DNA from 4 places in the Faecalibacterium sp. 9 genome. Region 2 is predicted to be linked to each of the others. Evidence: predicted binding sites of a transcription regulator. Region 2 holds the regulator's gene; each other region holds the start of a gene.

Evidence for each region. The regulator HrcA, encoded in region 2, represses chaperone genes, less so after heat shock. The targets are predictions, from matches to a motif close to TGTTAGCACTCNNNNNNNNNGAGTGCTAACA.
Region 1: a site for HrcA is predicted at 3,996-4,026, ahead of ACKXF9_RS13680 (Hsp20/alpha crystallin family protein). Genes of this name have one in related genera too.
Region 3: a site for HrcA is predicted at 3,545-3,575, ahead of htpG (molecular chaperone HtpG). Genes of this name have one in related genera too.
Region 4: a site for HrcA is predicted at 4,530-4,560, ahead of ACKXF9_RS12360 (PTS transporter subunit IIBC). Genes of this name have one in related genera too.

Annotation. Positions count from the first base shown of each region.
Region 1 covers NZ_JBLWGB010000003.1:297,680-305,551, forward strand. Annotated here, with positions in the region: gene gnpA (1,3-beta-galactosyl-N-acetylhexosamine phosphorylase) at 1-919, shown strand, start outside; partial or broken gene ACKXF9_RS13655 (type I restriction enzyme endonuclease domain-containing protein) at 1,069-1,224, shown strand; gene ACKXF9_RS13660 (ADP-ribosylglycohydrolase family protein) at 1,248-1,586, shown strand; gene ACKXF9_RS13665 (purine-nucleoside phosphorylase) at 1,752-2,576, shown strand; gene ACKXF9_RS13670 (ribokinase) at 2,589-3,467, shown strand; gene ACKXF9_RS13675 (pyridoxal-phosphate dependent enzyme) at 3,464-3,922, shown strand; gene ACKXF9_RS13680 (Hsp20/alpha crystallin family protein) at 4,160-4,624, shown strand; gene ACKXF9_RS13685 (YitT family protein) at 4,874-5,731, shown strand; gene ACKXF9_RS13690 (alcohol dehydrogenase catalytic domain-containing protein) at 5,824-6,072, shown strand; gene ade (adenine deaminase) at 6,244-7,872, shown strand, end outside.
Region 2 covers NZ_JBLWGB010000001.1:765,193-773,064, forward strand. Annotated here, with positions in the region: gene ACKXF9_RS03565 (GHKL domain-containing protein) at 1-828, shown strand, start outside; gene ACKXF9_RS03570 (NAD(P)/FAD-dependent oxidoreductase) at 1,243-2,499, opposite strand; gene ACKXF9_RS03575 (stage V sporulation T C-terminal domain-containing protein) at 2,701-3,243, shown strand; gene hrcA (heat-inducible transcriptional repressor HrcA) at 3,746-4,819, shown strand; gene ACKXF9_RS03585 (nucleotide exchange factor GrpE) at 4,816-5,445, shown strand; gene dnaK (molecular chaperone DnaK) at 5,547-7,376, shown strand; gene dnaJ (molecular chaperone DnaJ) at 7,535-7,872, shown strand, end outside.
Region 3 covers NZ_JBLWGB010000002.1:61,188-69,059, forward strand. Annotated here, with positions in the region: gene ACKXF9_RS08940 (5-bromo-4-chloroindolyl phosphate hydrolysis family protein) at 301-1,398, opposite strand; gene htpG (molecular chaperone HtpG) at 1,551-3,479, opposite strand; gene ACKXF9_RS08950 (alpha/beta hydrolase) at 3,792-4,571, shown strand; gene ACKXF9_RS08955 (hypothetical protein) at 4,680-5,120, shown strand; gene ACKXF9_RS08960 (HD domain-containing protein) at 5,156-5,686, shown strand; gene ACKXF9_RS08965 (GNAT family N-acetyltransferase) at 5,761-6,279, opposite strand; gene ACKXF9_RS08970 (alpha/beta hydrolase) at 6,488-7,555, shown strand; gene ACKXF9_RS08975 (alpha/beta hydrolase) at 7,578-7,872, shown strand, end outside.
Region 4 covers NZ_JBLWGB010000003.1:23,462-31,333, forward strand. Annotated here, with positions in the region: gene glgP (glycogen/starch/alpha-glucan family phosphorylase) at 1-2,252, opposite strand, end outside; gene ACKXF9_RS12350 (AraC family transcriptional regulator) at 2,545-3,402, shown strand; gene ACKXF9_RS12355 (LacI family DNA-binding transcriptional regulator) at 3,463-4,488, opposite strand; gene ACKXF9_RS12360 (PTS transporter subunit IIBC) at 4,775-6,457, shown strand; gene ACKXF9_RS12365 (endonuclease/exonuclease/phosphatase family protein) at 6,464-7,282, shown strand; gene malQ (4-alpha-glucanotransferase) at 7,299-7,872, shown strand, end outside.

The sequences.
Region 1 (7,872 bases), on a different contig from region 2:
CTACGTGGAGAGCGTCTGCAACGAGTTCCGCGAACTGTACGAGAACATCAAGGGCACCACACCCTACTGTGTCAAGCGAGTGGCCGTGCTGAACTGTTGGGGTAAAATGCGGGCTTGGGGCTGTCACATGGTGCATCACGCCCTCTATTACAAGCAGAACTATAGCTATGCCGGTGTCATTGAGATGCTGTCCGGTGCGCCCTTTGATGTGAAGTTTATCAGCTTTGAGGATATCAAGAACGACCCGCATCTGCTGGATTCGTTGGATGTCATTATCAATGTCGGCGATGCCGACACCGCACACACCGGCGGCATCTGGTGGGAAGACCCGGAGATCTCCTCCGCTATCCGCAAGTTCGTCTGGAACGGCGGCGGCTTTATCGGCGTGGGTGAGCCTTCCGGTCACCCGTATCAGGGCCACATTCTCCAGCTTGCCAGCGTGCTGGGCGTGGAGGAAGAAAACGGCTTCACCCTCAACTACGACAAGTACAACTGGGAAGAACACCCGGACCATTTCATTCTGCAGGATGCCGACCGGCCCATCGACTTTGGCGAGGGCAAAAAGAACATCTACGCCCTCGAGGGCACCGAAGTGCTGGTGCAGCGAAACAAAGAAGTGCAGATGGCGGCACACGACTTCGGCAAGGGTCGTGCCGTGTACATCAGCGGTGTGCCTTACAGTTTTGCCAACAGCCGCACCCTTTACCGCGCTATCCTGTGGAGTGCCCACAGCGAGGAGGAACTGCATACATGGTTCAGCTCCAATTATAATGTAGAAGTTCACGCCTACGTCAAGAACGGCAAGTATTGTGTGGTGAACAACACGTACGAGCCGCAGGACACCACCGTTTACACCACAGACGGCAGCAGCTTTGCTCTGCATCTGGATGCCAACGAGATCAAGTGGTATGAGATCTAAGTTCTCCTTTTCATAAACGAACACAACGGGCAGCTCTGTTACCAGAGCCGCCCGTTGTGTTTGCTGTATCTGCCGATAACTCAGCCTGTGTCAATCGAACGCTGCAATGGAGATGGCTGGAAACGCAGAAATTCAGTAATGCAAGCGTAATAGACCTGCAGAAAAAAGAAACTGCCTGCGCAAGTATGCGTAAGATGGTGAAGCACTTGCTGAAAAAATATAAGTATCCACCGGAAGATTATGATACGGCAATCAGCACGGTCATTAGCCAGTGTGAGATGTGGACTGACAACATGATAGTATGAATTGTATGAAATGTCGTTGATTTGTGCTTGACAATCGGATTCCTTATGTGGAGCAGACCTTTGGCTACGATTTGAGCCGCACCTGCGATGAAATTCGTCCGGGCTATCGCCATGTGGAGACCTGTCAGCAGACCGTGCCGGAGGCCATCATTGCCTTTCTGGAAAGCACCGGCTTTGAGGATGCCCTGCGCAATGCTGTTTCCCTCGGCGGTGACAGCGACACCCTTGCCTGCATTACCGGCGGCATTGCCGAAGCCTTTTACGGGATGCCGCAGGAACTGCGGGACGAGACTTTGAAACGTCTGCCAGAGGATATCCGGGAAGGATATGAGCTGTTTCGGTGGAACATCGGCCAGAGATAAGACATTCGGAGAACCAAGGAGCAGATACAACACACTCGTGATGTGAAGTATCTGCTCCTTGGTTTTTAATAAGACTCGATGGAGGGCGTCTTGCATCGGCCTGAAAAATCCGATATACTGAACCCAGAGAGTATATCGAATTTTTTGGGAAAAGGAGAGAACGGTATGGAACATCTTTATGAAAAGGCACTGGAAAGTGCGGAATATATCAAGACGCACACGAAAAAGCGCCCGAAGATCGCGGTGGTGCTGGGCTCCGGCCTTGGCAAGCTGACCGCGGACTTTACGGACACGGAAGAACTGTCCTACAAGGATATCCCCAACTTCCCGGTATCCACGGTGGCAGGACACAAAGGTGCATTGTTGGCTGGCAAGCTGGGGGACACGGAAGTCTACGCCATGGAAGGCCGCTTCCATTTCTATGAGGGCTACTCCATGAAGGAAGTCTGCTACCCGTTCTATGTGTTCAAGCTGCTGGGCGTGGAAAAGGTGGTGCTGACCAATGCATGCGGCGGCATCAACCGGGAGTTTGCGCCGGGCACCCTGATGCTCATTACCGACTTCATCAACATGATGGGCACGAACCCCCTCATTGGCCCCAACGATGAGCGCTTCGGCCCCCGCTTCCCGGACATGACCGAACCTTACAGTCTGGAACTGCGGAACCTTGCCAAGCATACCGCCGATGAACTGGGCATTGCCTACAAGGAGGGCGTTTACATGGGCTTTATGGGCCCTTGCTATGAAACGGCGGCTGAAATTCGCGCCTTTGCGGGGATGGGAGCCGATGCCGTGGGCATGAGCACCGTGCCGGAAACCATGGTCTGCAACTACATGGGCATGAAGGTACTGGCCGTCAGCTGCATCACTAACATGGCCACCGGCATCCAGACGGTCAAGCATAGCCACGCCCGTGTGCTGGAGATCGCAAATCAGGCAGGCGATACCCTGTGCCGATGGCTGGGTGCGGTGATTCAGAGAATGGAGTAAAAAAGATATACCATGAAAATCCTTTCGTTTGGTTCCCTCAACTACGATTATACCTATGAGGTCGAGCACTTTCTCGCGCCCAAAGAGACCCTTGCAGCCAAGTCCATGCAGCGGGGCTTTGGAGGGAAAGGCGCAAACCAGTCTATCGCCTTTGCACGAGCTGGATTGTCAGTATACCATGCGGGTCGTGTCGGCGCAGATGGACAACCATTTGTGGATTACCTGAAACAAAATGGTATTCATACAGATTATCTGATAAAGGACGATGCTGCTGCCACCGGCCACGCCATCATTGAGGTATGCCGCGGCGAAAACTGTATCCTGATCTACGGCGGTGCCAATCAGGAGATCACCACAGAGCAGATCGATCACACGCTGAAAGCCTTTTCGCCAGGCGACTGGCTAGTGCTGCAAAATGAGATCTCCAATCTGCCGTACCTGATGCAGGCCGCACAGAAAAAGGGGCTTTCCATTTTCTTCAATGCCGCACCCTACGATGTCGGCATCTTGACCTACCCGATGGAACTGGTGGATGTGCTCTGTGTCAACGAGGTGGAAGCCTGCGCCCTTGCCGGAACCGAGACCTTTGAAGCGGACGCTGTTTTGACCCTGCTGCACGAAAAATACCCGCAGACCCGTCTGCTTCTGACAGCCGGGAGTGCGGGCAGCTACTATCTGGATGCGGAGCGGCGGCTGTTTGTCCCCTGCGAAAAGGTGCAGGCCGTGGATACTACAGCTGCCGGGGACACTTACAGCGGCTATTTTCTGGCGGGCCTTTGCAGCGGCAGTTCAGTAGAGGACGCCATGCGGCTTGCTACCAAAGCAGCCGGAATTGCCGTGCAGCGCAAAGGTGCAGCGGCATCCATCCCGGAAATCAAAGAGTTGAAATGAATGATACAGAAGGCCATGTGGATATTCTGGTCTGCATGGCGGGCACCGGCGGCACGGGTTTTGGCACAGCAAGTTATCTGCGCAGCCGCAACCCGAATCTGCAAGTGGTTCTGGTGCAGCCCCATCCGGACTCCCGCCTGACCCCGGAGCACCCGGATGCGCAGATCATAGATGGCGTTTTGCCGGCGTATGATGTGCCGGAAAGCGCACTTTCCGACTATCTGCGGCCAGACTGGAGCAATGCGTGCATCAATGTTCGCACCGAGGAAGCCTACGAAACGGCCCATGAGGTGCTGCGGGCGGAAGGACTGTTTCTAGGCACATCGGCAGCAGCGGCTTTGCACGCAGCGGTGCAGGTGGGCCACAGACCGGAGAATCAGGGAAAGAACATCGTGGTCATCGTCCCGGACAACGGCATGAAATATCTGTCTACGCCGATGTACCGGCAGAAATGATAAAAACACGATGATACGACTGAATTTTGAAAAGATTGCATAGGATTTTATAAAAGTGTTATTCTTTCATGAATTTTAGCACTCTTCTATTGACACTGCTAATAAACGGTGCTATAACAGTGGCGTGCTCAGGAGGAAGGGCAAAAGGAGAGCCGCTAGGCTCCCCGGAAAGCCCTTCTGAATGGACGCTTCAGATTTTTTGCCCCGACCCGAACGCCGGGATTGGAGGAATGATTTATGCTTATGCCGACTGTTTTCCATGAAAACCTGTTCGATGATTTCTTCGATCCGTTCTGGAATGACGCTGCACTGGAACGTATGATGAACCGTGAGGCTCGTGATACCTTTGGTAAGCGCGGTGCAAACATGATGAAGACCGATGTCAAACAGACGGACAACGGCTACGAAGTAGCGGTTGACCTGCCGGGCTGCAAGAAGGAAGACGTTCAGATGGATCTGAACGACGGCTACCTGACCATTCAGGCAGTGCGCAGCCACAGCAACGATGAAAAGGATAAGAAGGGCCGCTATCTGCGGCGCGAATCCTTCTCCGGCACCTGCGCGCGCAGTTTCTACGTGGGCGATGTGAAGAAGGAAGACATCCACGCAAAGTTCGAGGATGGCGTCCTGCACATCGAGCTGCCTGCTCCTCAGCAGACGAAGGCTTTGCCTGAGAACCCGAATCTGATTGCAATCGAGTAAAACGCCGGTCGTGTGCGCCAAAGCACAACGCACATAAGATGCCCCCGGAGAGCCGCAACAAGCCCTCCGGGGGCATTTTTGTTTCGCTATCTTTTCCGCAAGGGAAAATCATGGTATACTGAGAACAGCAACTCGGAATTTATGGAGGTACTTCACTATGGAATACAAACGCTTTGGCGGTAAGCTCCTTGTCCGCATCGACAAAGATGAGGAGATCGGTGAAACAAATTTGATTTTAGGGGGACAAAGATGAGTGATGTAAAAGGAAAGACCGGCGCAGTCCTGAGGGAGACGGCAGTCCTGACCGGGGCGGTGGCGATCATTGCGGCGGGCGTTTTCTTTTTTCTGGTGCCGAGCCATACATCCGTCAGCAGCATTTCCGGCCTTGGCATCGTGCTGTCCAATTTTGTGCCGCTGCCCTTGTCGGTCATTACGATGATCCTGAATGTCGTGCTTCTCATCATCGGGTTCTTTACCTGCGGCAGAGAATTTGGCGCAAAGACCGTATACACCAGTGTGCTGCTGCCGGTGTTTCTGGGGCTGTTTGAAAAGCTGTTCCCGGAGTTCGGCTCGATGACCGGCAGTCAGGAGCTGGACGTGCTGTGCTATATTCTGGTGGTCAGCATCGGGCTGAGTATTTTGTTCAACCGCAATGCATCCTCCGGCGGGCTGGATATCGTGGCAAAGATTATGAACAAGTACCTGCACATGGAATTGGGAAAAGCCATGTCTCTGTCGGGAATGTGTGTGGCGCTTTCCGCGGCCCTGGTCTACGATAAAAAGACCGTGGTGCTGAGTATCCTCGGTACTTACTTCAACGGCATCGTGCTGGACCATTTCATCTTTGATAACAGCATCAAACGCCGCGTCTGCATCATCACCGAAAAAGAGGAGGCGCTGCGTCAGTTCATCCTCCATGACCTGCACAGCGGTGCGACCATGTACGAGGCCATCGGTGCATACAATCTGGAAAAGCACAACGAGATCATTACCATCGTGGACAAGAGCGAATATCAGAAGCTGATGAACTTTATCAACCGGGAAGACCCCAAGGCTTTTGTTACCATTTACAATGTGTCCAGCATGCAGTATCAGCCCAAGATCTGATCGGCGGAGAGCTGCCGCAAAGGGCGGGCCTTTTGCGGCTTACTCTTTGCCATAGCTGCGTGGTATACTCAAGTCCGGAAAGATCAAAGCGCATGGAGGTAAAAAGCATGCTGACCTACACCTATGTTTCAAAGGGCAAGTTTGCCCTGATGGAAAAACCAAAGCCGGTGCTGCAGCACGAGCGGGACGCCATTGTAAAGGTGACCCTTGCCAGTATCTGCTCCAGCGATCTGCACATCAAGCACGGCAGCGTGCCCCGGGCCGTGCCCGGCATCACGGTAGGCCATGAGATGGTGGGCATCGTGGAAGAAGTGGGCAGTGCGGTGACCGTGGAGTGCTGACGGTCTGCGCCAAGGCACAACGCACATAAAGTGGCCCCGGAGAGCTGTAACAAGCCCTCCGGGGCCATTTTTGTTCCTGGCATCTTTTCCGCAGCGGCAAGGCGTGGTAGAATAAGGGCAGAACCAATCCACAGGTGAGAAAATCGAACTTCAGAGAGAGGAGATGTTTCTATGCAGTCTGATGAGCTGAAACGCCGGATCTCGGCAGGCAGAGGAGATGCTTTGGCCGATCTGGTTTTGAAAAATGCCAGAATCGTCAATGTGTTTACCGATGAGATCGACACCGCTGACATTGCCATCAGCGGAAATTCGATCGTGGGCGTGGGCATGTATCATGGCCGGAAAGAAGTTGATCTGCACGGCAAATATGTCTGCCCGGGCCTGATCGATGGGCATATCCACATCGAAAGCTCCATGCTCTGTGGTCCGGCTTTCGAGCAGGCAGTGCTGCCCCACGGTACCACTGCGGTGGTCACAGACCCACACGAGATCTCGAACGTTGCGGGGCTGGAAGGCTTGGATTTTATGCTGGAAACGACAAAAAATCTGACCCTTTCGGTTTATTTCATGCTGCCCTCCTGTGTTCCGGCCACGGATCTGGATGAATCCGGTGCGGTGCTGAACGCAGAACAGCTCCGGCCTTACTACGGCGATCCCCGCGTGCTGGGGCTTGCGGAACTGATGAATGCCTACGGAACGGTGCGCTGTGACCCGAAGATCCTGCAGAAGATCCGCGACTGCACCGAAGCGGGAAAGATCGTGGATGGACACGCACCGCTCTTGAGCGATAAGGAACTGAATGCTTATATTGCGGCAGACGTTCAGTCCGATCACGAGTGCTCCAACATCGAGGAAGCCATGGAAAAATTCCGGCGCGGACAATACATCATGATCCGGGAAGGAACGGCTGCCAAAAATATGGAGGCCCTGATGCCGCTGTTCCGGGAGCCCTATTGCAGCCGCTGTATGCTGGTGACGGATGATAAGCACCCCGGTGACCTGCTGGACAGCGGCCACATCGATTCCAACATCCGTAAAGCGATCCGGCTGGGCGCAGACCCAGCAGTGGCCGTCAAAATGGCAACGCTGGTCCCGGCACAGTATTTTGGGTTCAAGCAGCGCGGTGCCGTAGCACCGGGGTACCGGGCAGATCTGGTTGTGGTTTCTGATCTGGAATCCTTTACGGTCGAACAGGTTTACAAGAACGGCACGCTGGTGGCCGAGCACGGAAAAACGCTGAAATCCGCACCGCTTGACATCGACCGTGTGAGATTTTCCCACGTTATGGATTCCTTTGATCTGGATGAGATCACACTGGAGGATTTGGAACTTCGGGAAAGCGGGGAGCAGGAGCGTGTCATCTGCCTGAACCGGGGCGAGCTGCTTACGGAGGAAAAAATCATCCCGTTCCAACGGCATCCGGGCAAAGCTCCCGGTGTGGACCCGGAACACAACATCGTAAAACTGGCCGTTTTTGAGCGGCATCATCACTCCGGCCATGTGGGCATTGGCTTTTTAGGAAACTTCAGCCTGAAATGCGGAGCCGTTGCATCGAGCATTGCACATGATTCCCATAACCTGATTGTGGCAGGGGACAACGATACCGATATGATGCTGGCCGGCAACACTGTGCGGAAAAACAAAGGCGGACTTGCGTTTGTGGCAGATGGACAGGTCGTGGCAGAACTTGCGCTTCCGGTGGCCGGATTGATGAGCACCGAAAGCGCAGAGAGCGTTGCGGCGAAAATGCAGGCGCTGAACGATGCCCTCAAGGCACATGGTGTAGCGGAAGATATCGGC
Region 2 (7,872 bases):
ATGTTCAATGCGATCTTTCTGCTGATGGCAACCAGCCTTAACAAAAATGCGAGATTGCAGCAGGAAAACCAGTTTCTTTCCATGCAGCAGCAGCGCTATCAAAGCCTGAAAGCCGCCATTGAAGAAGCCCGGCAGGCGCGGCACGATATGCGCCACCAGCTGAATCAGATCTCCGCACTGGCCGAGGCAGGAGATCTGGACGGCCTGAAAGCCTACCTTGCAAAAACTGCCGCCCGGATCCCGGATCTGGATATGAATTTCTGCGAAAACCGTGCAGCGGACAGTGTTGTCGGCCATTATTGCGCCCTTGCAAAGCGTGAGGGTGTTCCCTTTTGTGCCAAACTCGACTTGCCACAGGTGCTTCCTGTGGACGAGATCGATCTGTGTCTGGTGCTGTCTAATCTTCTGGAAAACGCATTCGAAGCCAGCCTGCGCACCGCACCCGCCCGGCGCAAGATCGAGGTCACCGCGTATGTCCATGCCGAGCGGCTTCTTTTGGTCGAAGTGGAAAACGCATTTGACGGTGAAGTCAACGAAAAAAGCGGGCTCTTCCGCTCGTCCAAGCGAAAGGAAAACGGGATCGGCATCCAGTCTGTCCAGCATATTGCAGAAAAGACCGGCGGTGCAAGCACATTTACCCATCAGAATGGCGTTTTCTCTGCCAAGGTCATGCTTTGTGGAGAAAAGCAGCCGCCAGAGACCGCGGACAGCACCACGGAGTTGTACGGAAAATGTGAAAAGCAATGCGGAAAGCGCAGAAACTTGCCATATAAAAAGTGGAAACTTCATTCCCCAAATGGCAACCTCCATGCTAAAAGTGGCAAGTGACATATACAAAATGCCATTATACAGAATGCCCACTCCCCTGAGAACTCCTCAGACGAGTGGGCATTCTTCTTTCCGTGTATCAAATTTACCTCTGTGGTCACTCAAATCGCCACCAAGTCATGGATCAAAAATCATCATTTTTCATTTGTCCCAGAGTAAGTGCACGGTTTCTGCACTGTTTTTGCACACCGGCGGGAAAGCCGTGTTTTTCCTTGCATTGTCTGCATTCTGTGCATCGTGGCGGAACTTGTCGGGGCGAGGTCCCTCCATCTTGCTGGCGCAAGACCGTTCTGTTACTTAAAAGCCCCACTGGGGCTTTCATTGCTGCGCTGCGCTCGCAAACGCGAATTTTCCATACTTTTTTCAGGCGAACAGCAGGCGGGTGAACTCCGGGTGCTCCGCATTTCTGCACGGCTATTTTTTCCGCTGCCGCTGAACACGGCGGGCGGCGTCCCGCCCGGCTGCGATCCCGCTGCCGAAGGCCCAGTGCAGATTGAAGCCGCCGCAGCTGCCGGCGCAGTCCAGCGTTTCGCCCACAAAATACAGGCCCGGGCAGCCCTGAAACTGAAAATGCGCATCCACTTCCCGCAGCGAAAGCCCGCCGCCGGTCACCTGCGCCTGCTTCCAGCCGCAGGGGGTCAGGCCCTCAAAGCGCCAGTGCTTGGCGGTGTGGGCCAGTTTCTGCCACTGTCCGGCAGTGAGAACGGCGGGAGCGTTGCCGTCCCTCAGCCCGGCGGCAGACCACACAGCGCAGCCCAGTTTCCGGTTCAGCAGACCCAGCCAGAACCCGGCAGGGCTGTCCCCTGCCGTCTGGGCGGCATGGGAACGGAACAGGGCGGTCAGCTCTGCTTCGTCCAGTGCCGGAAAAAGATCCAGCTCCACCGCAGGAGCCTTTGGGCTGCGGCCCGGTGCCAGCAGGCCGGACAGCTGCATGATGCAGATGCCGGAAAGGCCATAGTCGGTGAACTGCACCTCGCCGGTCTCTGCGGCCAGCACACGGCTTCCGTCCAACAGGGAGGCCGCGGCTTTGGCGCGGATGCCGGCCAGAGTCTTGTTGGGCTTTGCGCACTGCAGAGCAGTCAGACAGGGATACAGCGGCTCCGTTCTGCCGCCGCACTGGGCGGCGAACCGGGTGCCGAAGCCGTCGGTGCCGAACTGCGGCCCGGCGGCACCGCCCATGGCGCAGATGACGGCATCCGCGCGCAGGGTCTCGGTGCTGCCCTCTGCCGCCTCGAACTGCACAGCGTAGCCGCTGCGGCTCTGGCTCAGGGTGCGCACGGTGCAGCCGGTGCGCAGCTGCACATGGTGCTGCGCAAGGTGGTGCTCCAGCAGGGCCAGCACGTCCGCTGCCTGATTGGAATAGGGATAGATGCGCCCCGCTTCGTCGGTGCGGGTATAGAGCCCCAGCGCACGGAACCAGCCCAGCGGGTCGGCTGCATTCACAGCGTCCAGCAGCGGGAGCAGCGCCGCCGGGTCGGCTGTGAAATACCGCTCCGGCACGATGCCGGTGTTGTCCAGATTGCAGCGGCCGTTGCCGGTGGCCAGCAGCTTTTTGCCCGGCCTTGGGTTGCGTTCCAGCACGACCACCTGCGCGCGGGGTGCACTTTGTGCGGCGGCCAGCCCGGCGGCCAGCCCGGCGGCACCGCCGCCAAGAATGAGGATGTTCGGCATCCTGACACCTGCCTTTCTCAGCAGAATTTCAGAAGCTGTCCTCATAAGCAGGGTGCTGTGCTTATGAAAACGGCTTTTTGTATCATTGTAGCAGAACCCTGCCGGAAACGCAACGAAGGGGCAGCTTTCCGTAGGTATAAATTGCCCGGGCTGACAGATACTAGAGGTGCAGGCATTTTCAAGGAAACGGAGGAGCCAACAATGAAAGCAACAGGTATCGTGCGCCGCATCGACGAGCTGGGACGGGTGGTGATCCCCAAAGAGATCCGCCGCACCCAGCGCATCCGCCGCGGCGACCCGCTGGAGATCTTCACGACAGGCGACGGCGAGGTGATCTTTAAAAAGTATTCCCCCATTGGCGAAATGAACGCAGTGGCGGCCCAGTACACCGAGGTGCTGAGCAAAAGCTTTGCGCTTACCACCTTTGTGGCAGACCGGGACCGCATCCTCACGGTGAGCGGGAGCGGCCGGCGGGAGCTGGCCGACCGCAGCATCAGCCAGCCGCTGGAAAAGCTGATGGATGGCCGCAGGCTGTACCAGTGCGAGGGCGTTGCGGAAAAATGCATCCTGCCCTGCGAGGGCTCGCCCCGGGTGGTGCTGTGCGCCGCACCCATCATTGCGTCGGGCGATGTGATCGGCGTGGTGGGTCTGCTGACCGAAGACCGCACCGCTGTGCCGGATGCCGCCCAGCTCAAGGCGGTGAATGTGGCGGCAGCGTTTCTGGCCAGACAGATGGAGGAGTAAGGCGGGACGATTTTGAATGCGCGCCGCGCTGCTTTGGACGAGTTGTGGCACCCAGCGGCTGCTACGGCCCTTGAGCGGGCCTTGCATCCTGCTGGCCACGGCCCCAACAGCTCCTCCCTGCTTCGGCCGCAGGCCGCAGTCGTCGCCGTTGCATATTCAGCGGAAAAATTATTTATAATAGAGTAATGCCGGGCGGTCTGCGGACCGCCCGGCATTGCGTTTTCACGGGTGGGGGTCGTGGCGGCAAACGGCATTTGCAGCGCTGCTTTCTGCGAAAGCGCGGCGCAGCGGGAAGCGGGCTTGCCCCCTCAGACGCTTTGGCAAAACCGGAAAGCCTGACGTACTGCCAAGGTCACACCCCTTTTTATGACAGAATTATGAATCTTTGATAACATTTTTCCAAGGGGCTTGACAGCACCGGAAAATTGGCTATAATGGTCTTAGCACTCAGGAACAAGGAGTGCTAAACAAACAAAGCGAACGCAAAAAGGAGGCAGGCGCTATGACGATGGATGCACGCAAGCAGCGAGTCTTGCAGGCGATCGTGGCGCTGTATGGTCTCGAAGGCGAGCCCGTTGGCAGCAGCGTGCTGGCAAACTACTTTGACATGGCAGTTTCCAGCGCAACGCTCCGCAACGAAATGGCGGCGCTGACAAAGCTGGGCCTGCTGGAGCAGCCCCACACCAGCGCGGGCCGTGTGCCCAGTGCCAAGGGCTACCGCTACTACCTTGATAATCTGCTGACCGACGATCAGCCGCTGGACCGCGTGAGCCGCGCCCGTGTGGATGCGGTGTTCGCAAGCCTCGACCACGAGCCGGAAAAGCTGGCGCAGGGCGCAGCCCGGGCGCTGGCCTCCATCAGCGGCTGCACCGCCGCCATCAGCACCCCGTGTGCAGAGGATCTGTGCATTGCCCATTACGAAGTCGTTCAGGTGGGCCGCAGCGCAGCCGCTGTGCTGGCTGTAACAACTGCCGGTTACGTCCGCACCCGTGTGGCGCGGGTACGCACCGGCCTCTCCCGCGAGAATGCGGCGGCTCTTGCCGCATTGCTGAACCGAAACCTCACCTTTGTGGCGCCGGTGGATCTTTCGCCCCGGCTGCTGGCAGAGCTGTGCAGCCAGATCGACCCGGAGCTGGTGCCTGTCATCAGCGCGGCGGCGGCCATCCTGCAGGACTCCGTCAAGCCCCACGTATTTCTGGGCGGTGAGCAGTATCTGCTGGACTGGCCTCAGCTGGACGGCAAGGTGGGCGACATCCTTACCCTGCTGAACGACGAAGAACAGGCAGCGGCCCTGATCGCTCCCCCGACAGACCGCAGCGAGAGCGTGCTGCTGGGCGAGGATCTGGAACCGCAGATCCCGGGCCTGTGCATCGTGAGTGACCGGTATCTGGTGGGCGGAGGCCTGTGGGGCTCCATTGCATTGATCGGCCCCACCCGGATGCCCTTCCAGAAACTGATGCCGCTGCTGCATTACTTTGCAGACCAGCTGGGCGAGGGCATGAGCGGCAAACGAAAAGACACCCCACAGGCTGCCGTACCCCGGCGGACTGTGATCTATAAGGAGGATCTGGAATGAGCGAAGAAGCAAAAAAGACGGCTCCGGCTCAGGAAGCTGAGCAGCCCGAAACGGCTCCCGAGGAAAAGGCCCAGCAGGCAGCACCCGAACAGGAACCTGCTGCCGAAGCTGCCGACCCGAAGGATGACAAGAAGAAGGATGGCGGCTGGTTCAACAAGAAGGCCCGTGAGCTGGAAGCCGTAAAGGCAAAGCTGGACGCGGCCGAAGCCAACGCTGCACAGGCCAAAGACCAGCTGCTGCGCATGGCTGCCGAGTACGAGAACTACCGCAAGCGCTCCACCCGCGAAGCCGACCAGAAGTTCAACGATGGCATTTCCTTTGCGGTGAACCAGATCATCCCCATTCTGGATACGCTGGAGATGGCGGCCAACGCCCCCACCACCGACGAGAACTACAAAAAAGGCGTGACCATGACGCTGGACAAAGCCGCCAAGGCGCTGGACGTCCTCCATGTAGAGGAGATCGAAGCGCTGGGCAAGCCCTTTGACCCCAACTTCATGAACGCGGTGCAGCAGATCCCCGCCCCGGACGGACAGGAGAGCGGTACCGTCATCACGGTCTACCAGAAGGGTTACAAGCTGGGCGATAAGATCGTCCGCCATGCGACCGTTGTGGTGGCCGAGTAACAATGCAGAAACCCGCAGGGGTTTTGAATATAATATCCGCTTACAAACATTTGAGCATCACATAAACAATACGATTTGTTCTTTCGAGAGGAGTTTTCATTATGAGTAAGATCATTGGTATCGACCTTGGTACTACCAACAGCTGCGTGGCTGTCATGGAGGGCGGCGAGCCCGTTGTTATCGCAAACTCTGAGGGTGCACGCACCACCCCGTCTGTGGTCGGCTTTACCAAGACCGGCGATCGTCTGGTGGGTCAGGTCGCAAAGCGTCAGGCCATCACCAACCCCGAGAACACCGTTGCTTCCATCAAGCGCTTCATGGGCACCGATCACAAGGTGACCCTGAACGGCAAGGAGTACACTCCCCAGCAGGTCAGCGCTATGATCCTGCAGAAGCTGAAGGCTGACGCCGAGGCTTATCTGGGTGAGTCCGTTACCGAGGCCGTCATTACCGTGCCTGCCTACTTCAACGACAGCCAGCGTCAGGCCACCAAGGACGCAGGCACCATTGCAGGCCTGAACGTCAAGCGTATCATCAACGAGCCCACTGCCGCTTCTCTGGCATACGGCATCGATAAGGAAGAGGACCAGAAGATCATGGTCTACGACCTGGGCGGCGGCACCTTCGATGTGTCCATCATCGAGATGGGCGACGGCGTTACCGAGGTTCTGGCCACCAATGGTGATACCCATCTGGGCGGCGATGACTTTGATGAGCGCGTTATCAACTGGATGGCAGACGCCTTCCAGACCGAGAACGGCATCGACCTGCGCAAGGACAAGATGGCTGCTCAGCGTCTGAAGGAAGCTGCTGAGAAGGCAAAGATCGAGCTGTCCAGCGCAATGAGCAGCCAGATCAACCTGCCCTTCATCACTGCCGACGCTACCGGCCCGAAGCACTTGGATATGACCCTGACCCGCGCAAAGTTCAATGAGCTGACCGCTGATCTGGTGGACCGCACCATGGGCCCCGTCCGCAAGGCTCTGCAGGATGCAGGCCTGCGTCCCTCTGACCTGAAGAAGGTCCTGATGGTCGGTGGTTCCACCCGTATCCCCGCTGTCTACGATGCAGTCAAGAAGGAACTGAACTGCGAGCCCTTCAAGGGCATCAACCCCGATGAGTGCGTGGCTGTGGGTGCTGCCATTCAGGGCGGCGTGCTGCAGGGCGACGTCAAGGGCCTGCTGCTGCTGGATGTCACCCCGCTGAGCCTGGGCATTGAGACTCTGGGCGGCGTGTGCACCAAGATCATCGACCGCAACACCACCATCCCCACCCACAAGAGTCAGGTGTTCTCCACCGCTGCCGACAACCAGCCCTCTGTTGAGGTCAACGTGCTGCAGGGCGAGCGTGAGTTCGCACGCGACAACAAGAGTCTGGGTGTCTTCCATCTGGACGGCATTGCTCCGGCTCCCCGTGGTGTGCCTCAGATCGAAGTTACCTTCGATATCGATGCAAACGGCATCGTGAAGGTCAGCGCAAAGGATCTGGGTACCGGCAAGGAGCAGAACATCACCATCACCGCTTCCACCAACATGTCCAAGGAGGACATCGACAAGGCTGTGAAGGAAGCTGAGCAGTTTGCTGCCGACGATAAGAAGAAGCGTGAAGAGGTCGATATCCGCAACGGTGCCGACCAGATGGTGTTCCAGACCGAGAAGATGCTGAAAGAGAACGGCGACAAGCTGCCCGCCGACGTCAAGACCGAGGCTGAGAGCAAGCTGGCCGACCTGAAGACCGCTGTTCAGTCCGGCAACGTGGACGACATCAAGGCAAAGCAGGAAGCCCTGAGCCAGGTGTTCGAGAAGATGTATCAGGCAGCCGCTGCCGCACAGCAGGCCGCCGGTGCACAGCCCGGCCCCGATGCAGGCGCAAACAACCAGCAGAAGCCTAATGATGACGGCGTTGTGGATGCCGACTTCAAGGAAGTCTGATAAAAAACACAGCAGTGTGTGCCCGGCCAAACCGGCGGACACATGCGTAGAATAGCAAAAGCCGCTCCGGTTTTGCCGGAGCGGCTCTTGCTGGTTATAGAGCGAGGAACCAACCGGGGCGTTTCCCGGATCAAACGTTCCCGGAGAGGTGAGTGGATATGGCACAGGAAAAGCGTGATTACTACGAAGTGCTGGGGGTATCCAAGACTGCGACCGATGCCGAGATCAAAAAGGCATACCGCAAGCTTGCAATGAAATACCACCCGGACTATAACCCCGGCGATAAGAACGCCGAGGAAAAGTTCAAGGAAGTAAACGAAGCAAACGAGGTGCTTTCGGACCCGAAGAAGCGCCAGCTGTACGACCAGTACGGCTTTGCAGGTGTTGACCCTGCCTATGCAGCACAGAACGGCGGCGGCCCCGGTGCGGGCGGCTTTGGCGGTTTTGGTGGCGACGGCGTGGATCTGGGCGACATCTTCGGCGATATCTTTGGCGG
Region 3 (7,872 bases), on a different contig from region 2:
TGTTATTGTTGCATCTGAATGAAAAGTTGCAAAAAGTATAAAATCCGGCATCGGAATGGAAATGGACGATTGAAATAAAATCGATTTAGAAACAGGAAAACCATTGTGGAAAACGCCTGTGAATCGGGTGCTTTGCGCAAGGCGGACAAACATTGCACGGCATGGAGATTTGCGTCGGACAGATGGGACGATGCCGTTGACGGCTATGCTCCTTCCGGTGAAATAAAAAAGCCGGGGCTGCTGCACATCATCTGGTGCAGCAGCCCCGGCCTCCTATGATATAAGATCCCGTCTGAGCGGTCATTTTGCAAAGTCGCTGCCGGTCAGGCCGTCCATGTTCAGCATTCCTTCCAGTGCAGCCACATCGGCGGAGACATCCAGCGCGTCGGACTGGAACAGCTTGTCCAGCTGGTTTTCAAAGGCGGTCACCAGCAGGTCCATGCTGCGCTCGATGTTCTTTTTGGCATCGGCGATGTTTTCACCCTGCACATCCTGCGCGGGAAGGCTGGCATAGGTGTTCAGCAGCTTGAGGGCGGTGGGCAGATAGTAGTCCATGAATTTCTGCAGCTGTGCCTTTTTGCCGGGGTCCTGCTTTGCCAGCTCAAAGATGCGGGCGCTGACCGCTTCCAGACGGCTGATCTTGGCGGTCATCACCGGGTCAGGAATGGCGTCGTTGGCCTGCCGCAGCTGCTGCAGAAGGGCGGCGTACTGGTCCGCTGGTGCCGGCGCGGGCTTCGGTTCCGGCTGCTTGGGCGGCTGGGGCGCAGCACCGCGCACCACAAGGGTAGCGGTGCGGTTGTCGATGTAGGCGTCGGCACCAAAGTAACCGTGGGAAATGGCGCTTTCCACCGCAGCACGCCCCTTTGCGGCATCGATGCCTGCGGCGGCAAACAGCTCGTCCAGCGGGATGTTGTCGCGGTCGCCCACGATCTTGTCCAGCAGGCGTTCCAGCTTGCGGGTGCGATCCATGCGCAGGCCGGTCAGCAGAGCAGCGCCGCCGCCCAGCATCTGGGCGATGGCTGTAAACGCCTCCATCATGCTGTCAGCACCATCCATGAACAGGGTGCTGAAGCCTGCAAACAGAAAGACGGCACCGCCGATGGTGCACAGGGTGGTAAGGAGCTTGTGCCGCTCCTTGGCATCCTTCTGCTCTTTGGTGGGAACATCGTGGCCGTAAGCTGGCTCGGTTTCCTGCCGGGGTGCCGTCTGCGCAGGGGCGGGGCCGAGGTCGGAACGATAGCCTGCCTGCGCCTGTGCAGCGGCTTTTTCTTCTTTTTCAGCGTTTTTATCGATGCTTTTTAAAATGAACAGCAGCACGCCCAGCGGTGCCGACATGGCAAACACAATAAAAATGGCAATGGTAGGGATATGCGCAAAATAGTGCTTCTTTGGCTGCATGGATAAGACCTCTCAATGTATCAAAAACAGTTCAAAACAGAAAAAGACCGCGTTCCACTCTATTATAGCGGAGCACGGTCTTTTTGTTAAGGGGTAAATATCGATGCGTGCGAAAACAGCAGGGGAGTAAGACCGCTGTTTTCCGGGAAACGTTACTTCATCAGGCTGCAGACGGCCTCCGCGTAAGCGGCAGGGTCATCCACCGGCAGGCCTTCAATGAGCTGCGCCTGTGCATACAGCAGAGCGCTGTACTTCTTGAGCTTGTCGGTGTCACCTGCCTCCTGTGCGGCCTTGAGCACGGCAAACACGGGGTGGTTGACATTCAGCTCCAGCACCTTGTCACTCTTCACGCCCTCGCTGCCGGGCTGCTTGGACAGCACCTTTTCCATTTCGATGGACAGCGGGCCGTCGGCACTCAGACACACGGGGTGATCCTTCAGACGGGTGGAGACCTTGACCTCCTTCACCTTGCCGTCCAGAGCATCCTTCATAGTGTCGAACAGAGCCTTGTTCTCGGCGGTGGCATCCTCGGCGGCCTTCTTCTCTTCCTCGGTCTCAAGGCCCAGATCGCCGCTGTTGACATTCTTGAACTCCACAGTGCCGTCCTTGCCCTCGGCATCCTTGCGGGGATAGCTGCGCAGGATCTGCAGGCAGAACTCATCCACATCCTCGGTCAGCAGCAGGACGTCATAGCCCTTATCCATGACCAGCTCAGCGGCGGGCAGCTTTGCCAGACGGTCGGTAGAATCACCGGCAGCAAAGTAGATATACTTCTGCTCAGCGGGCATCTTGTCCACATACTCCTGCAGAGTGACCATCTTCTGCTCTTTGGCAGACCAGAACAGCAGCAGGTCGCGCAGCAGCTCGGCGTGCATGCCGTAGTCGGAGTAAGCACCGAACTTGATCTGACGGCCGAACTCCTTCCAGAATTCCTCGTACTTCTGGCGGTCGTTGGCCAGCATGGCGTGCAGCTCGTTCTTGATCTTCTTTTCCAGAGCGTTGTGGATCAGCTTGAGCTGGTTGTCCTTCTGCAGCATCTCGCGGCTGATATTCAGGCTCAGATCCTGACTGTCCACGATGCCCTTGACGAAGCTGAAGTAATCGGGCAGCAGGTCGGCGCACTTCTCCATGATGAGCACGCCGGATGCGTACAGGGCCAGACCCTTCTCGTAATCCTTGGTGTAGAAATCGTAGGGGCGGTGGCTGGGTACGAACAGCAGAGCGTTGTAGTTCGCAGTGCCCTCGGTGCGGCTGACGATGACACGAGCGGGGTCGGTATAATCGTTGAACTTCTCTTTATAGAAGCTGGCGTATTCTTCGTCGGTCACTTCGCTCTTCTGCTTTTTCCAGATGGGCACCATACTGTTCAGGGTCTCCAGCTCGGTGTAGCTCTCCCACTCGGGCTTGTAATCCTCGGGCTTGGGGTCCGGTTCCGGCTTCTGACGCTCGTGCTGGCGCTCCATCTGGATGGGGTAGCGCACATAGTCGCTGTACTTCTTGACGATGGCAACAATGCCGTATTCATCCAGGAAATTATCGTAGTGGTCGGTCTCGGTGTCCGGCTTGATGTGCAGGATGATCTGGGTGCCGGCGGTGTCCTTCTGGGCGGGGGTCATTTCGTAGCCGTCCACGCCGGAGGACTCCCACTGCCATGCTTCATCCGAGCCATAGGCCTTGGAAATGACCGTGACCTTGTCGGCAACCATGAAGGAGGAGTAGAAGCCCACGCCGAACTGACCGATGATGTCGATGTTCTCGTCCTTGTTGTCTTTCTTGAAGTCCAGAGAACCGGAGTGGGCGATGGTGCCCAGATTCTGTTCCAGTTCCTCTTTGGTCATGCCGATGCCGTTATCCTCGATGGTCAGGATGCGGTTATCCTTGTCGCGGGTGATGAGGATGCGGAAATCGCCCTTGTTCATGCCCACGGAGGGATCGGTCAGACTCTTATAGTAGAGCTTATCAATGGCATCCGATGCGTTGGAGATCAGCTCCCGCAGGAAGATCTCCTTATTGGTGTAGATGGAGTTGATCATCATATCCATCAGTTTTTTGCTTTCAGCCTGAAATTCTTTCTTAGCCATAATGCAAAACCTCTTTTTATCTGTATTCGGTGCCGGGCACTCGGGAAGTTGGAACACTTCGGAATACTTAGCACTCATAACTTTCGAGTGCTAATATACACCGCTTCCAGGCAAAAATCAAGGGCTTTCATAAAAAGTTTAAAAATCGGAAGCGGCCTGCGGTCTGTGCAGACCTTTTGTGCCTGCCAATTAAAACGGAACTGCCATTATAGATGACCGTGGTGCACACAAAGGCGGGTTTAAATCGTATTTCAAATGAAAGCGTTTTGTGCTATAATGAACCCCGAAGATCATTTCCAAAGGGGGAGTATCATGCAGCTGAAGCAGCTGGAACTGGAGGGCGGCGGAACGCTGACTGTTTATCTGCGGGATTCCTGCGAACGAATGCCGAAGGCCATCGACCGGCCTTTGGTGCTGGTGGTGCCCGGCGGCGGCTATACCCACGTCAGCGCCCGGGAGGGCGACCCGGTTGCACTGCAGTTTGCCGCAGCGGGATATCATGCCGCTGTGCTGGACTACGCCATCTGCGAACAGGCGAAGGACGGTCTGCCGCTGCGCCAGCTGGCACAGGCCATCGGCCTTGTGCGGCAGCACGCGGCCGGGTGGCATATCCTGCCGGAAAAGATCGCAGTGTGCGGCTTTTCGGCGGGCGGCCATCTGGCACTTTCCGGTGCTGTGCTGGACATTCCCGGGGAGCGCGCCCAGCCCCGGCCCGATGCGGTGATCCTGGGCTATCCGGTGATCACCGCAGGGCAGTATGCTCACCGCGGCAGCTTTGTGCAGCTGGCGGGCAGCACCGACCCGGCGGCACAGCAGGCATTCGGTCTGGAGGATAAGATCACGCCGCAGACGCCGCCGGTGTTCGTGTGGGCCACCATGGAGGACGCCACTGTTCCGGTGGAAAACACGCTGATGCTGGTGAGCGCCCTGCACAGGGCAGGTGTGCCCTGCGAGGCGCATCTGTTTGAAAAGGGGGTGCACGGCACCAGCATCAGCACCGCAGAGGTGGATCAGCCCAGCCGTCACCGGCATCACTGGGTGGAACTGGCAGTGGAATGGCTGGGAGACACTTTTGACTGGTCGGTTGGATAAGTCTGACATATTTGAACGAACCTACAAAAAATTTACAATTAAACTGTTGACTTGCATAAGGCTTTGACGTATACTGGTCAGCAGGGACAAACTTAAGGAGGAATACCTATGGTTATGGACCCGACCCTGCCGCGTGTTTCTGTGCGCGACCTGCTCATGCAGGCATTTCTTACCGGGTGGGAGCTTTCGGACAAGACAGTCTCGCAGGACGAATACCTGCAAAGCTCCATTCAGGTGATCGAAATGCTGCAGGTGGAACCGGAAAACCTTTATGCCGAAGAAGGCCTTGGCCTGCCGGACGGCGAAGAGGTGGATCATCTGGACGATTGGCTGCGTGCCGACGGCCAGTGGCTGTACTACGGGGTGGAGGAAGAGAACTTCTTCCTGATCCAGTGGTATCCGGACAAAGCGGCTGCAAACGCAAAGCTGGCCCAGCTGGAAGAACTGGGCGACGGCAAGCAGTATCTGGTAGATCTTTCCCTCAAGCGGGAGAACCCTTCCAGCGCAGAAAACTTCGGCAATTCCAATCCGGTTCAGCTTCGTTCCTGAAAACATCACCTTAAAGCGAAAGGAAATTTTGCAGCATGCAGCTTTCTGAGATCGAGCGCGAACAGCTTTATGCCATCGTAGAAAAATACGATCATCACCCGGATGTGCAGCGGATGCGGGAGTATATCCAGCACGGTTCTGTCACCACCTACCAGCATTGCAAGAATGTGGCGCTGGTGAGCTTCTGGCTCAACCGCCGTCTGCATCTGCACGCCGACGAGACCTCGCTGGCGGTGGGTGCCCTGCTGCATGATTTTTATCTGTATGACTGGCATAACAAGGGCACCTTCCACGGCCTGCGCCGGTTGTTTGAGATGCACGGCTTCTCGCACCCGGGCTGTGCCTGCATCAATGCAGAGCGTGTGTTCGGCATCACCAAAAAGGAACAGAGCATCATTTCCAGCCACATGTGGCCGCTGACCTTCCGTCATGTACCCACCTGCCGTGAGGCCATTATCGTCTGTCTGGCAGATAAGTACTGCGCTGTGGTAGAGAGCATGTTCCAGCGCTCCCACGCCGGTGCTGTGGTAGACGGCAGCGTGGAAGTCGATGGCGAAGAGTGGTAAGCCTGCCTGCTGGTAAATAAGCGAAACAAAAAAAGGACTCTGCATCGTCAAGGTGCAGAGTCCTTTTTTGCATCTCACAGCTTTTTGTAGCCCTCCGGCTCATCCGCAGCGGCACGGCGCTCCATGAGGAAGGTGTCCAGCCAGCGGCCATGACAGTCCCGCGCAATGCGCTCGCGGCGGCCTACCAGACGGAAGCCACACTTGGTGTGCAGGGCACGGCTGGCAGCATTATCCTGCAGCACGGTGGACTGCAGGGTCCAGTAACCGGCCTCTTCGGCCTGACGGCACAACTCGGCCAGCAGATGACAGCCCAGCCCATGGCCGCGGAACTGCTCCCCCACATAGATGCTCACCTCAGCTACGCCGCGGTAGCACCAGCGCGGGTCTACCCGGTGCAGTGCGGTCCACCCGGCAATGACATCATCCACCAGCAGCACCAGCCGACAGTCCTTTGTGTGGGAGGCATCCCACGCAGCGTATGGGGGGCAGGTAGTCTGAAAGGTGGCATGTTCTGTGGCGATGCCCTCTAAATAGATTCTGGAAACGGCGTCCCAGTCTTCCGGCTCCATGGGCCGGATTGTGATCTTGCTCATATGCAATTTCCCAGCGGACAGGCAGAAGCCTGCCCATACCCTCAACTCTCAAAAATGACCGATTTCAGTATAGCAGAATTTGCAGTGCGGTACAAGCGCCGCACTGCACAGAAATTTCTTTGACATCAGGCAGGTTTGTGATACAATAAAACATATAAACAAGAGCACGGCGCAGAGACCGCCGCTGCAGAACGGAGGACATTGACACATGAAATGGATCAGAACGGCACTGTGTGCGCTGGGAATGCTGGCGTGCCTGTCACTTTCGGCTTTTGCAGCAGAGCTTGGAGAGCCGAACATCACAGAGCAGACCACGATGAAGGAGCTGCGGGAAAACCCCAGCATCAAGGGTTCGGGCTTTTACACCTACTGCAACGAGTGGATCGAGGGCAGCACAAAATACGACAACACGCCGATCAAGGGCTATGTGAGCTGGGCAGCCTCTGAGGATGCCGCCGAGGGCATGAACCTTGTGATCGAGAACTACAACAAGGGCGTGCAGGTCACATGGCAGGTGTATACACCGGAAGAGATCGAGGCAGACCCGGCGCTGGGCATGGTGCAGATGTTTTATTTCCCGGCAAAAACGGAAAACGCCAAATATGTGGTCGTGGTGCCCGGCAACGGAGGCAACACCACGGCAGAGCTGAACGAGGGCGCATCCATCGCGAACCAGCTGCACGATCTGGGCTATGCGGTGTTCGTGCTGCGGTATCGTTCGTTCCTGAATGCTTCCGACAACGCGCCGCTGTACGACATTGCCAATGCCGTGAAGTATCTGACTAAAAATGCAGAGCAGTTCGGTGTCCAGCGCGAGAACTACGCCCTGATGGGCTTCTCGTCCGGCGGACACATCGTGGGACTGATCGGCTCGGACAACGAGCGGTTCGGCTACAAGGCCTTTGGCATTCCTCAGCCGGCAGCACTGCTGCTGGGTTATCCCATCAACGATTTCTATGAGGTAAAGCCGCTGTACCACATTGCCATCGACCCGCTTATCATCGGCTGGCGTTACTACTGGACCAACATCTCGGATGTGGTAAATAAGAATTACACCCCCACCTTCTTCTGGTACGGCAAAAACGATTATTACATGGAGTGCATGAACTACGAAAAGCAGGGCCCCCTGCTGGAAAAGACCCTGAAGGAGAGCGGTGCGACCTATCAGTGCGTGGTGTATGAGGACGCTCCGCACGCCATTGGCCCGGGCCGTCACACCGATGCGGACGGATGGATCAAGCTGGCTACTGAGTTCTGGGAGGAACAGTGTAAATAACCGACAGAAAAAGGGGATTGCTGTGAAAAAACGATTTCGTGCGGTGCTGCTGAGTCTGGGATTCCTGTTCCTGCTGGCACAGCCTGCATTTGCGGCAGAGCTGGGCGAGCCCAATATCACACCGCAGACTACCATGCGGGAACTGCGGGAAAACCCATCATTGAAAGCTTCCGGATACTATACTTACTGCAGGGAAATGCTGCCCATCGAAAGCAATTACTGGAACAATAAAACACTGGCCCAGTATGCAAAACCGCAGCTGGTCTATGATTGCGCGGATGCGATGAACCTTGTGATCGAAAACTACAATAAGGGCG
Region 4 (7,872 bases), on a different contig from region 2:
AGATGCCAGATGTCCCGGTCGTACTCGGCAATGGTGCGGTCGGAGGAGAACATGCCTGCTTTGGCAATGTTCACCAGACACTTGCGCCGCCAGCCCTTCGGGTCGCAGGCGTAATCACTGAGGGCCTGCCCCTTGCGCACGACGTAGGCGTTGAAGTCCGGCAGGGTCTGGAACCAGTCTTTATGGATCAGCTCGTTGTGCAGGCGGGTCAGGTTTTCGGCGTGACCGGCGGCCAGCATCTCCGGGCCGGTGAGGAAGTTGATGGCGCGGCGGATGTTGGCATCCCCCTCCACCCACTGGGCGGGGTCGTAGTCACCCACGGCGTAGCGGTGGATGACCTGATCGGAGGTCTGACCGAAGATATAGATGTTCTCCTCGCCCACCTGCTGGCTGATCTCCACATTGGCACCGTCCATGGTGCCCAGCGTCAGCGCGCCGTTCAGCATGAACTTCATGTTGCCGGTGCCGGAGGCTTCCTTGGAGGCAAGGCTGATCTGCTCGGACAGGTCACAGGCCGGGATCAGCTTTTCGGCGGCGGTGACGTTGTAGTTCTCCACAAAGACCACCTGCAGCCACTGGGACACCTCCGGGTCTGCGGCGATGACCTTGGACAGGGTCAGCAGCGCATGGATGATGTCCTTTGCAATGGTGTAGGCAGGTGCGGCCTTGGCACCGAAGATGCTCACCAGCGGAGCAGCGGGCAGGTGCCCGGCCTTGATCTCGTAGTACTGATGGATGAGATACAGCAGGTTCAGCTGCTGGCGCTTATACTCGTGCAGGCGCTTGGACTGGATGTCGAACACGGCATCGGTGTTCACGCTCACCTTCTGGGTGCGCAGCAGCCAGTCTGCCAGTGCTTCCTTGTTGGCCTTCTTCACGGCGGTCAGCTGGTCCAGCACAGCTTCGTCATCGGCAAAAGCCAGCAGCTTTTCCAGCTCGGCAGCGTTCTTGCGGAAGCCGGAGCCGATGTGCTGTTCCAGTGCGGCGGTCAGGCGGGGGTCGCATTCCAGCAGCCAGCGGCGGAAGGTGATGCCGTTGGTCTTGTTGTTGAACTTTTCCGGGTACAGCTCATAGAAGCCGTGCAGCTCGGAATTTTTCAAAATCTCGGTGTGCAGCGCCGCCACGCCATTGGTGGAGTGGGTGAAGTGGATGTCCATGTGGGCCATGTGCACCCGGTCGTCCTTGTCGATGATGGCAAGGCTCTCGTCCTTGGTGCGGGTGCGGGCCAGCGCGTCCAGCTTTTCGATAATGGGCATCAGCTGGGGTACAACGGCATCCAGATAGGCGCGGGGCCACTTTTCCAGTGCTTCGGCCAGAATGGTGTGGTTGGTGTAGGCGCAGGTCTTTGTGACGATCTTTACGGCTTCCTCAAATTCGATGCCCTTTTCGCCCAGCAGCCGAATCAGCTCCGGGATGACCATGCTGGGGTGGGTGTCGTTGATCTGGATGGCGGCGTAGTCGGCCAGATCGTGGTAATCGCAGCCCCGGGCGGCACACTCGGCCAGAATGAGCTGGGCACCGGCAGAGACCATCAGGTACTGCTGGTACACCCGCAGGCGGCGGCCTGCCTCATCGGAATCGTCCGGGTAGAGGAAGAGGGTCAGGTTTTTGTCGATGGCAGTTTTATCGAAGGCAATGCCGTCGTGGACGATGCTCTCATCGATGGTATCAAGGTCAAACAGGTTCAGGGTGTTGGTGCGGCCCTCGTAGCCAGTGACGGCCAGCTTGTACAGCCGGGCAGTGTACTCTTTGCCCGCCAGCTCCACCGGATAGGTGATGTCGGTCTTTTCGGCCCAGCTGTGGGCGGTGAGCCACGGGTCGGGCTTTTCGTTCTGCACGCCGTCCTCAAAGGACTGATGGAACAAGCCGAAGTGATACCGCAGGCCCACGCCGTCGCCGGGCAGGTTCAGCGTTGCCAGAGAGTCGAGGAAGCAGGCCGCCAGACGGCCCAGACCGCCGTTGCCCAGAGAGGGTTCCGGCTCCACCTCTTCGATATCGGAAAGGCTCTTGCCGGCGGCAGCCAGTGCATCCCGGGCTTCATCGTACAGTCCCAGATTGATGAGGTTGTTGGACAGCAGCTTGCCGATGAGAAATTCGGCGCTGATATAGTACAGCTTGCGGCCGGTGACCGGCTGCACACGGTCGGCGCTCTTCTGCCGGACGAGTTCCAGCAGCGCGAGATACAGCTCCTGATTCGTGCAGTCCGCCAGCGGCTTGCCCGTGAGACCCTGTAACGTTTCGGTAAAGCTCATAAATGCATCCTCCTTTGTTAGAGTGTATCTGAAAAGTCGAAAATTAGTCTGTTTCTACAAGCACAGCTGGATCTTGCGTGAAACAGCCTTGAGATCCACAAAGGATCCCTGCGGCTCTTTGCCTTAGAGCCCGCTTGTGCTTGCGGAATATTCGTCATTTTCTTTGTTTTCAAATACACCTTGCGGAAAACAGGTTTGACATCTGTACTTCCAGATATACCACATAAAACAATCAAAATCTTGCCTAAAAAGCGCAGACTGTGGTACAATCCTATCATCAGGAGGTGAAACGATGCAAAATCAGGCATCTTTGCAGGAGACCAAGCAGCACGGTGCCGTGCGGTTTCCCTTCAATCTGTATCCCTGCACCATTCCGGGGGACTTTCCGCAGGTGGCGCTCCACTGGCAGGAGAGCATGGAGCTGGTCTTTGTCAAGCGTGGCACAGGGCTGGTGCAGGTGGGCGCTGAGAGCTGCCCGGCCCGCATGGGGGACATCTTTATTTTTACGCCCGGCACCCTTCATGCCCTGCGGCAGGCCGAGGGGCAGTGCATGGAATACGAAAATATCATTTTTGAGCTGGAGCTTCTGGGCGGCGCAGAGGACCTTTGCGCCGAGAAATATCTGCTTCCGCTGCAAAGCGGGCGACTGTCACTGCCTGCGCGGCTGACCCCGAACGATTTGTGCTATCTGCAGGCCGCCGCCTGCCTGCGGGAGGTGGAGGATGCCAACCGTGCCAAGCTCCCCGGCTATGAACTGCAGGTCAAGGGGGCGCTGCTGCGGTTTCTTGCCCTGCTCCTTGCACAGGGCCGGCAGCGGCTTGCCGCCGAGACAGCCGACACCCAGCGGCTGAAAACGCTCCTGCAATGGCTCTCGGCTCATTATGCCGAGGCGCTCCGGGTCGCCGATGCCGCCGGGGTCTGCTCCTTCAGCGCCAGCCATTTTATGCGGTGGTTCCGGCAGATGACCGGACAGAGCTTTGTGGCCTTTCTGAACGAGTACCGGCTCAACACCGCCGCCGAAGCGCTGCAGGCCACGGATGAGACGGTTCTGACCATCGCTTCCCGGTGCGGGTTTGAGAACCTCTCCTATTTTAACCGGGCGTTCAAGGCACACTTCGGCATGACGCCCCGGGAGTACCGGAAAAAATAAGCAAAACGAGGCCGTTCTGCCTCTCTGGAAAAGAGAGGGAACGGCCTCGTTTTTTGCACATCAGACATCCGGCGGCGGGCAGCTGCTCTCCCGTAGGATGAGCCGGTGCGGCACAATGATCTTGGTTGCCAGAAGATTCGGGTTCTCGATGTGGTTGATGGTCTGGCTGGCCGCTTCCATGCCCAGCTGGTAGGGGTTCACGTCCACGGTGGTCAGCTGCGGGCTGGTGATGCGGGAGAACAGCGAGTTGTTGAAAGAAACGATGGAAAGGTCTTTCGGGACGTGCAGCCCCAGTTTGCCGCAGAACTGTTCCAGCACCACAGCAAGAATATCATCGCTGACCAGCATGGCGGTGGGGCGGTCCGGCGCGGTGAGCAGGGCCTTCAGCGTTTCTTCGTACGCATCGTTCAGGGTGTCGATCTCCACACAGTCCTGCTCGCGGGGGGTGATGCCATGCTTGAGCAGGGACATCTGGTAACCGCGCTTACGCTCTGCCGAAAACAGCATGGCATTGCTGACACCAAAATAGGCAATGCGGCGGTGGCCCATCTCATAGAGGTAGTCGGCGGCTTCCTCTCCGGCAAGGGCGTTGTCGTTGTCGATATAGATGGTCTGGTTGGCGGACTGCGCCGCCTTGCCCACAATGACGTGGAGCAGCCCTTCGTTGCGCAGATAGGCCGCCACAGGACAGTCCTTTTTGGAGTAGAGCAGGATGAAACCATCTGCCTGCGCGTTGGCCACCATGCTCTGGATGGCGTCCAGAACCTCTGCATCATCCTGCCCGGTGATGACCGTGTTCACATACCGCCGCTGGTTGCAGAACTGCCCGATGCCGCGGATGATCTCCAGATGGAATGCATTTTCGTAGACGTCCCGCTGGGAGGAGGGCAGAATGATGCCGATGGTCTTGGAAAAAGCTTCCACTGGTTCGGCTTCAAAGTTCGGCTCATAGCCCAGCTGTGCCATGATGCGGCGCACCCGCTCCTTGGTGTCCCGGCTGATGGAAGGGCTGTCCTTGCAGGTGCGGGACACCGTGGAGGGGGAGACCCCCGCTGCTGCGGCGACATCCTTGATGGTAACTGCCATGATCTGTTCCTCCCGAATCGATATTGCTTCTATTGTAAAGCCGTTTGCACGCAATGTCAATGTTTGCGCAAAGAGTTGCGCAAATCGTGCAATGCGTCACTCTGCGTACCTTCGACAACTTTCACAAAGAATCTTTTACTGTGTTGTGGAAAACGTAGAAAGCTTATTTTTGCTATAGAAAACTCTTGTAAAAATTGCGGAGTTGGATTATTCTTGTTGCGTAAAGTTACGCAAACATAATGCAACACTTGCGTAAAACGATGCAAAAGGAATAAGGAGGAACATCATGGCAACAACAAAAGCGGCTCCGGGCAAAAAGGGGCTCATCAACTTCGACTTTTTACAAAAGCTGGGCAAGGTGCTGATGACGGTCATCGCCGTCATGCCCGCTGCCGGTCTGATGATCAGTCTGGGCAAGCTGGTGCAGATGGGCGGCGGCGACATCGCAGCAGTCATGACCATCGGCACCACCATGGAGAATATCGGCTGGGCAGTCATCAACAACCTGCACATCCTGTTCGCCGTGGCCATCGGCGGCAGCTGGGCAAAGGAGCGTGCAGGCGGTGCCTTCGCGGCCGTGCTGGCATTTGCCCTCATCAATGTGATCACCGGCAACATCTTCGGCGTCACCAGCGCCATGCTGGCAGACCCCAATGCCGTGACCCACACCCTGTTCGGGCAGGAAATCGCCGTTAACGGCTACTTTACCTCCGTGCTGGGTGCTCCGGCCCTGAACATGGGCGTGTTTGTGGGCATCATCGCCGGTTTTGTGGGCGGTGTGGCTTACAATAAATACTACAACTTCCGCAAGCTGCCGGATGCACTGGCTTTCTTCAACGGCAAGCGCTTCGTGCCCATGGTGGTCATTGCCTACTCGGTGGTCATTTCCATCCTGCTGTCGCTGTTCTGGCCTGTGGTCCAGACCGGCATCAACAACTTCGGCATCTGGATCGCCAACTCTTCCGAGACCTCTCCCGTTCTGGCTCCGTTCATCTATGGCACGCTGGAGCGTCTGCTGCTGCCCTTTGGTCTGCACCACATGCTGACCATCCCCATGAACTACACCTCCTTCGGCGGCACCTACACCATCGCCACCGGCGTCAACGCAGGCAGTCAGGTATTTGGTCAGGACCCGCTGTGGCTGGCATGGGCCAACGACCTCATCAACTTCAAGAAGGCCGGTGACATGGCTGCATACAACAACCTGCTGGCTACTGTCACCCCCGCCCGCTTCAAGGTAGGCCAGATGATCGGCGCTACCGGTCTGCTGCTGGGCATCGCACTGGCCATGTACCGCCGTGTGGACGCCGACAAGCGCGCAAACTATAAGTCCATGTTCATCTCCACCGCACTGGCCGTGTTCCTGACCGGCGTCACCGAGCCGCTGGAATTCATGTTCATGTTCTGCGCCATGCCGCTGTACATCGTGTACGCACTGCTGCAGGGCTGTGCGTTCGCCATGGCAGGCATCATCCATCTGCGCCTGCACTCCTTCGGCAATCTGGAATTCATTACCCGCATCCCCATGTCCCTGCAGGCCGGTCTGGGCGGCGATATCATCAACTTTGTGATCTGCGTGATCGCGTTCTTTGTCATCGGCTATTTCGTGGCGTACTTCATGATCGGCAAGCTCAAGCTGGCTACGCCGGGCCGTCTGGGCAACTATACCGATGACAACGCGGACGATTCCGCTGCCGATGCAAAGACCGAGAAGAAGGCCGACAAAAAGGCCGACAACGGTCAGGCCGAGCGCATCATCGCCCTGCTGGGCGGCCGTGAGAACATCGTGCTGGTGGATGCCTGCATGACCCGTCTGCGCGTTACCGTAAAGGACCCCGCCAAGGTGGCCGACCTTGCCGCATGGAAGGCTGAGGGTGCCCTGAGCCTGCTGGTGAAGGGCGACGGCATTCAGGCTGTGTACGGCCCCAAGGCAGACGTTCTGAAATCTGATATCAACGATATTTTGTAAAAAACTATGAAACTGCTGACTTTGAATACCCACAGCCTCATCGAGCCGGACTATGAGGCCAAGCGGGAGATCTTTGTAAACTTCATCGCAGCGGAGCAGCCGGAGGTGTTCGCCCTGCAGGAGGTGAACCAGACCGCCGCCGCTCCGCTGCTGGGGGACGCTCCGGCGGGGTACTATCCCTGCCCTGGCAATAGGGTGCCGCTGAAAGCGGACAACCACGCCGCAGCGGTGGCCCGGATGCTGGAACAGCGGGGCGTGCACTACTACTGGAACTGGCTCCCGGCAAAGGTCGGCTACGATATTTACGATGAGGGCGCGGCGGTGTTCAGCCGTGCGCCCATCACCGCAGCCGAAAACCTGCTGCTGAGCAAAACAAACGATTACAGCAACTGGAAGACCCGCCGCACACTGGGCGTCTGTGCAGGAGACGTCTGGTATTATACGGTGCACATGGGCTGGTGGAAGGACGAAGAGGAGCCGTTCGCTGCCCAGTGGGAAACGCTGTCGCAGGCAGCGGGCGCAAAACAGACCGCCTTTCTGCTGGGGGACTTCAACAGTGAAGCCGACGTGCGGGGGGAAGGCTATGACCTCATCCTCCGCAGCGGCTGGCAGGACACCTATCGTCTGGCGCAGCAGCGGGATGATGGCTACACCGTTGTGCAGGCCATCGATGGCTGGCGGGATGCCCCGGACGCGGCGGCAAAAAAGCGCATCGACCAGATCTGGTGCTCCAAAGCGGTGCCTGTAAAAAGCAGCCGGGTGGTGTTCAACGGCTTGCAGGAGCCGCAGGTATCCGACCATGCAGGTATTTTGATCGAATTATAAAGGAAGGGAATCGAAGATGCAGAGAAGTGCAGGCATTTTGCTGCCCATCAGCAGTCTGCCGTCCCCTTACGGCATCGGCTGCTTTTCGCAGGAGGCATACGACTTTGTGGACTGGCTCAAGGAAGCCGGGCAGACCTACTGGCAGATCCTGCCGCTGGGTGTGACCAGCTACGGCGACAGCCCGTATCAGAGCTTTTCCGCCTTTGCGGGCAACCCCTATTTCATCAGTCTGGATGCACTGGTGGAGGAAGGGGTGCTGACCGCCGCCGAGTGCAAAAAGGCAAACTTCGGCCGCAAGGCAGACGACATTGATTACAGCCGCCTGTATACCGAGCGCGGCCGTCTGCTGCGGCTGGCGTACTCCCGCAGCGACATCGGCCACAACGAAGTGTTTACGGCATTCTGTGAGAAAAACAAGTGGTGGCTGGATGATTTTGCCCTGTTCATGGCGGTGAAGGACCGCTTTGAGGGCAAGCTGTGGATCGAGTGGGCCGAGGACATCCGTCTGCGCTGGCAGCCTGCCATGGACTATTACCGCCGGGAGCTGTATTTTGAGGTGGAGTACCACAAGTATCTCCAGTTCAAGTTCG